DNA from 2 places in the Klebsiella sp. NPDC088457 genome. Region 2 is predicted to be linked to the other one. Evidence: riboswitches for the same ligand, from Rfam matches in the RefSeq annotation. Region 2 holds a riboswitch; the other holds the start of a gene.
The links. Region 2 has a riboswitch for thiamine pyrophosphate ahead of ACI2JR_RS00145 (TenA family protein). Riboswitches for the same ligand answer to the same signal wherever they lie in the genome.

Region 1 (3,207 bases), on a different contig from region 2:
CGTAGGCCGTCGCCGAGCGAGAGTGAGACATCATAGGCGGCGCAGATTTGGCAAATCTCGCGGAAGTGTTGATAGAGGAAGTTTTCCTGATGATGCGACAGGCACCACTTCGCCATGATTGAGCCGCCGCGGGAGACAATGCCGGTCAGACGTTTGGCGGTCATCGGTACGTAGCGCAGCAGGACGCCGGCATGAATGGTGAAATAGTCGACGCCTTGTTCCGCCTGTTCCAGCAGAGTGTCGCGGAACGCTTCCCAGGTGAGGTCTTCGGCAATGCCGTTCACTTTCTCCAGCGCCTGATAGATGGGGACGGTGCCGATGGGCACCGGGCTGTTACGCAGGATCCATTCGCGGGTTTCGTGAATATAGCGGCCGGTGGAGAGATCCATCACCGTGTCGGCGCCCCAGCGCGTTGACCACACCAGTTTTTCGACCTCTTCTTCGATGGACGATGTCACCGCCGAGTTGCCGATGTTGGCGTTAACCTTCACCAGAAAATTGCGCCCGATGATCATCGGTTCCGATTCCGGGTGGTTGATGTTGGCAGGAACGATCGCGCGGCCGGCGGCCACCTCATCGCGGACGAATTCCGCGGTGATGTTCTCCGGTAAGCGGGCGCCAAAGCCTTCCCCCGGGTGCTGGTGGCGCAGCACTTCGCTGCGAATACGCTCCCGGCCCATGTTTTCCCGGATGGCGATAAACTCCATCTCCGGCGTAACGATTCCCCGACGGGCGTAGTGGAGCTGAGTAACGCATTGCCCCGGCCTGGCTCGTCTCGGCGTCAGCAGGCCGCTAAAGCGCAGCGCATCGAGGCCCTCATCGGCGAGACGCTCTTTGGTGTAGAGGGAGCTGCGGTCGTTTAACGGCTCGCTATCCTGCCGCGCATCGATCCACGGCTGGCGCAGCTTTGCCAGCCCCTGCCTGACATCGATGGCAACGTCTGGATCGCCATACGGGCCGGAGGTGTCATACACCGGTATCGCTTCGTTATCTTCATACTGCGGGTTGGTTTTGTCGCCGCCGGTCAGCGTGGGGCTAAGCTGGATTTCGCGCATCGGCACGCGAATATCATCCTGCGAGCCCTGAATATAGATACGCCGTGAACGGGGGAAGACGCTGCCTTCGAGGGTATCAATAAAGCGCTGCGCGCGTTCGCGCTGTTCTCTACGGGTCAGTTTGGTTGCAGACATAGCTCATTCCAGATGAAAAAGGACATGGCTTGTCAGACGACGGATGGAGTAACAGATGCGATCGGTCCTGGATGGACGGTCGCTTATAGCAGTTTACTCTTGTTCCCTTCGCAGGTATTAGCCTGATCAGGTTCCGCGGATCCCGAATAAACGGTCTCAGCCAGTTAAGGCACTCCGACAAGATAAAACCCCCTCCAGCGAGGGAGAATGTATGTAAACTACTCGTTAACGGCTCACAACTCAAGCAGTCGGCGTGATATTGTCGCTGATGTTGTCTTCCTGGTTGTGGGAAACGGCGAGGGCGATCAGCTTATCTTCCAGCGCAAATCGCGCTTCCAGCGCTTCGCCAATATCGGAAAGCGCCTGCTGGAACTCCAGATAGTTATCGTGATCGATGGCGTTTTCGAGGCAGGAATCGTAGTAATCCATAATCTGCTGGGTATTGGCTTCCAGCTGCGGATAGAGCTTCGTGGCCGCCAAAAGTGGCGTGTCGCCTTCCATTTCGCCAAGAATACGTTCATAAATACTAAAATGGCCGGAGGAGAGGTAATCCACCAGGCTTTGGCAAAAGTTATCCAGCGCCTTTTCGTTAAGCCGCATAAAGGATTCTTTACCCGGTTTCAGGCCAACCAGCTTGTAGTAAGCCACGAGCAAATGCTTACGTACATGCAGCCAGCGATCGACCAGTTTATTACTGCCTCCAAGACGTTCCGTTAGGTTTTCCAGCTGGTTTAACATGGTTGACTCCGCAAGATTAAGAAAAATAACGTTGCTCACCAAAATGTAAATATAATGTTAAAAGTGCCAGTAAAACGAAGGTAGTGCAATAGATATGGATCGTATTATTGAAAAATTAGATCGCGGCTGGTGGATCGTCAGCCACGAACAAAAATTATGGTTACCCGACGGGGAATTACCACATGGCGAAGCGGGAAATTTCAATCTTGTCGGACAGCACGCGCGGCATATCGGTGAATGGCAAGGAGAAGCGGTATGGCTGGTGCGCCAGGATCGTCGGCATGATATGGGATCGTTGCGTCAGGTGCTGGATCAGGATCCGGGGCTGTTTCAGCTGGCGGGGCGCGGCATCCAGCTGGCCGAGTTTTACCGCTCGCATAAATTCTGCGGCTACTGTGGGCATCCGATGCAGCCAAGCAAAAGCGAATGGGCGATGCTGTGCAGCCACTGCCGCGAGCGCTATTACCCGCAAATCGCCCCGTGCATGATCGTGGCGATTCGCCGGGACGACTCTATTTTGCTGGCGCAGCATACCCGCCACCGCAACGGCGTACATACGGTGCTGGCCGGGTTTGTCGAAGTGGGAGAGACCCTGGAACAGGCGGTTGCCCGCGAGGTGATGGAAGAAAGCGGCCTGAAGGTGAAAAACCTGCGCTATGTGACTTCCCAACCGTGGCCGTTCCCGCAGTCGCTGATGACCGCGTTTATGGCGGAATATGACAGCGGCGAGATTGTTATCGATAAGAAAGAGCTGCTGGAGGCGGGCTGGTATCGCTACGATGATTTACCGCTGCTGCCGCCGCCGGGAACCGTGGCGCGCCGGCTGATAGAAGATACCGTGGCAATGTGTCGGGCCGACTATGAATGACGTGATACAATGACGGCCTGACGCATTAAGGAACTGCAAAATGACCGAACTGAAGAACGATCGTTATCTGCGTGCGCTGCTGCGCCAACCCGTTGATGTGACCCCGGTGTGGATGATGCGCCAGGCTGGCCGCTATTTACCGGAGTACAAGGCCACTCGCGCAGAAGCGGGCGACTTTATGTCTCTGTGTAAAAATGCCGGGCTGGCCTGTGAAGTCACCCTGCAGCCGCTGCGTCGCTATGCGCTGGATGCGGCGATCCTCTTTTCAGACATTCTGACTATTCCGGACGCGATGGGGCTGGGGCTCTATTTCGAAGCCGGCGAAGGTCCGCGCTTCACCTCGACCATTACCGGCAAAGCCGACGTCGACAAACTGCCGATCCCCGATCCGGAAGATGAACTCGGTTACGT
Region 2 (3,207 bases):
CGCCAAGCGCCTGAGTCAGCTCTTCCCACAGTAGCGCTTTAAGGTACTCCTCTTCCGGGGTGTACGGTACGCCGAACAGCGTCTCTGAGATCTCATCTTCAGGCCGCTCGCCCTCCTCTGCAGCGCTAAAATAGCCCGCGAGCGGCAGCTCGCGTTTTTTGCGCGCCCGGTCGGTCATTTCGTTGCGCGCCGCACGGAACAGCCAGGCAGCCACGTTCTCCACCGGTTGTTCCACGGTCATCAGCTGGTAAGTGACTTCCTGCAGGATATCATCCGCATCAGCGCGCACCGAGGTTCGGCCGCGAATGAAGGCTTTCAGCCGTGACCGGCAGGCGTTAAGCGCCGAAATAAGCAGCGACTCCCCCGCCATCCCGGTTTTCATCTCGCTCACTCGACAGGCGTCGTTTTCGCGGCGTCATCCCGCGGCGGGGCTTTCCCCTCCCGCCGCTCGCGCCAGCCGCACGGCCCGCGTTGGCTGAAGCGCTGAACGAACTCTTCACGCTGTTGCGGGCTCATGTTCATCCAACGTTCGTGCATCCGCCGCCGTTCGCGCGCCATACCGAACATTCCAGGGCGAAAACCGAGGCCGCCAAATAGAATGCGCGACAGGGCCAGAATGCCCAGCGCCTGCCAGAAGCCGATGCTCTTGACGCCGAGAATCGCCGGCAGCAGCGCGTTCCACAGCGACATCACCAGCAGCCCGAGGATGGCGATCAGCGCCACACCCACGATCAGCGGCTTCGCCATTCGATGGCCACCGAAGCCGCGACCGCGGTGGTGCCCGTGCATATCAAAACCTCTCATCATCGTATGACCTCATTACAGTAGTGAATCGTGATAGGTGGAGAGGTAGACGAATGAGCAACGGAAATATTGCCAGGAAAATGACAAAATCAACGCATACGCTTGGCTATGGCGCATAGCGGATTGATATTATTGATAAACGACCGAAACCGTCGGCAATACGCTAAATCTCCTGTCCGACCATCAGCCGGTGGCCATCGGGGGTGGCCAGCAAAAATTCACGCATGCCGTGGGGCTTATCGGCCGGCGGCTGCAGGATAAGCGCCCCGTTCTGCCGCCATTCATCGTGTAGCGCATCAACATCGGCGACGTTGAGGTAGGCAAAATAACTGTGGTCGCCCAGCGCTGAGGGGCTGATGGCATCCGGGCAATGGCCGAGCATCAGCCTGACGCCGTCGCGGACCATCAACTGCCAGTCCGCCCCTTGCGGCCACTGCGCGGTAAAACCCAGCGCATCGCGAAAATAGTCGACGTTTTTTTGCAGATCGGGGACGGCAAGCACAAACGCAAAAGGTTTTAGTCCTGAGTCGGTCATTTTTCACCTCCATGCTGATATGTTACAACGGATGGCCCAGCCAGCGCTTTTCAAACAGCGGCCTGGAGCGCAGGCTTGCCCGGCGCTGCGCGTATTGTTGATAGATGCCGATCATGTTCTCAGCACAAACATCGTTCAGGGCAGGCTTTGCATCGGGCTGCACGCGGTTTATCTCCTGACATTCGGTCGCCTTGCGCCAGATAAAACGTCACTGTATTACCCCCTTCATTGCTGGCGGTATACCGCGCTTTGTCCAGACTATAGCCAGTAGCATTATCAGGCCCTCATTTTCAGCCGGGCGTTGTCTTTCATTCTGGACAAAAAACGGGGTTTAACCACCTGCATGGCCCATATAAACGCCAACAGGCTGCCGACGAAAGGCTTTCTACGAATAAAATTCGTGACAACGTCACAAACCGAGCGACGCTGGCGACCGCTTTCGGGATTGTAATCAAAAAATGAATGCCGTATAACATGACGCAACCGAGGGGTGTCCCGTGAGGGCTGAGATGGCGTAAGCCGAACCCTTTGAACCTGATCTGGGTCATGCCAGCGAAGGGACGGGTCGGCAATTTTGCCAGTTTACCGCCATTGCCTGTTCATACTTCTGCACGCCCGGATCTCCCCTTGTATCAGGAGGTCCTGTGATTCTTCCCGTTTTTACCCAAGGTCTTTATGGTCGTCTGCGCCAGCAGGCCGGTCGCGACTGGGAACGCTACGTTGCGCATCCCTTCTTACGCCAGCTTGCCGATGGCACCCTGCCCGAAATCGCCTTCCGACGCTATCTGACTCAGGATTACCTGTTTCTGATCCATTTTGCCCGCAGCTACGCCCTGCTGGTCAGTAAGCTGCGTACGCTGCCGGAAATGCGCGCCGCCGCCGCCTCGATGAATGCCATCCTTGGCGAGCTGCCGCTGCATGTCGGCTATTGTGCGGGCTGGGGGCTCGATGAAGCCACTATGGCCGGCGAAAACAAAGCGGCGGAGACGGTCAATTACACTCGCTATGTCCTGGATATCGGCCATTCCGGCGATGCGCTGGATCTCCTGACGGCGCTGATGCCCTGCGTCGCCGGCTATGCCGAAATCGGCCTCGGTCTGCTTCACGACCCCGCCACCCGTCTCAGCGATAACCCGTACGCCTCGTGGATTCGTAACTACGGCGACGAGGGCTACCTCAACGGCGTCAATGCCGCGGTCGGCCTGCTGGAAACCGTCTGGCAACAGCGCGGCGGCGAAGCGCGGTTCGCCGAGCTGAGCACCATTTTCACCACCGCCGCTCGCCTGGAAGCAAACTTCTGGCAGATGGGGCTGAATGCCGCGGCGGAGGGTCAGGCGTGAATGCCCCCACGATTCAGGTCCGGGAGTTAGGCCTGCGCTTCGGTTCGCGGGTGATTTTCACGGATCTGTCATTTGATATTCCCGGCGGAGAGTGGATTTCGCTGCTGGGCGCCAGCGGCGCCGGCAAAACCAGCCTGCTGCGGATTATCGCCGGATTAGCCTCCCCGACTCACGGTCAGGTGCACGCCAGCGATGGGCTCCCCATTGCGCAGCGGCTGGCGTGGATGGGGCAAAAAGATCTGCTCTATCCGTGGCTGAGCGTACGCGATAACGTGGCGCTCGGCGCCCGGCTTCGCGGTGAACGGGTCGACAGCCAGCGAGTGGCGACCTTATTAGAGCAGGTGGGCCTCAGCCATTGCGCCGACGATCGCCCGGCTTCGCTCTCCGGCGGAATGCGACAGCGGGCGGCGCTGGCGCGCACGCTGTATGAAGATCGCCCCATTGTTTTAATGGATGAACCGTTCTCGGCGTTGGACACCATTACCCGCACGCGAATCCAGAACCTGGCCGCCGGGCTGCTGGTGAATC

Region 1: it holds a riboswitch for thiamine pyrophosphate, as region 2 does, so the genes downstream of both, thiC (phosphomethylpyrimidine synthase ThiC) here and ACI2JR_RS00145 (TenA family protein) in region 2, are expected to answer to the same signal.

Annotation. Positions count from the first base shown of each region.
Region 1 is NZ_JBJDNH010000051.1:6,746-9,952, reverse strand. It holds gene thiC (phosphomethylpyrimidine synthase ThiC) at 1-1,190, opposite strand, end outside; TPP riboswitch at 1,277-1,377, opposite strand; gene rsd (sigma D regulator) at 1,431-1,928, opposite strand; gene nudC (NAD(+) diphosphatase) at 2,023-2,796, shown strand; gene hemE (uroporphyrinogen decarboxylase) at 2,837-3,207, shown strand, end outside.
Region 2 is NZ_JBJDNH010000001.1:26,126-29,332, forward strand. It holds gene ACI2JR_RS00125 (RNA polymerase sigma factor) at 1-382, opposite strand, end outside; gene ACI2JR_RS00130 (hypothetical protein) at 388-804, opposite strand; gene ACI2JR_RS00135 (VOC family protein) at 968-1,339, opposite strand; gene ACI2JR_RS00140 (hypothetical protein) at 1,362-1,502, opposite strand; TPP riboswitch at 1,816-1,917, shown strand; gene ACI2JR_RS00145 (TenA family protein) at 1,984-2,679, shown strand; gene ACI2JR_RS00150 (ABC transporter ATP-binding protein) at 2,676-3,207, shown strand, end outside.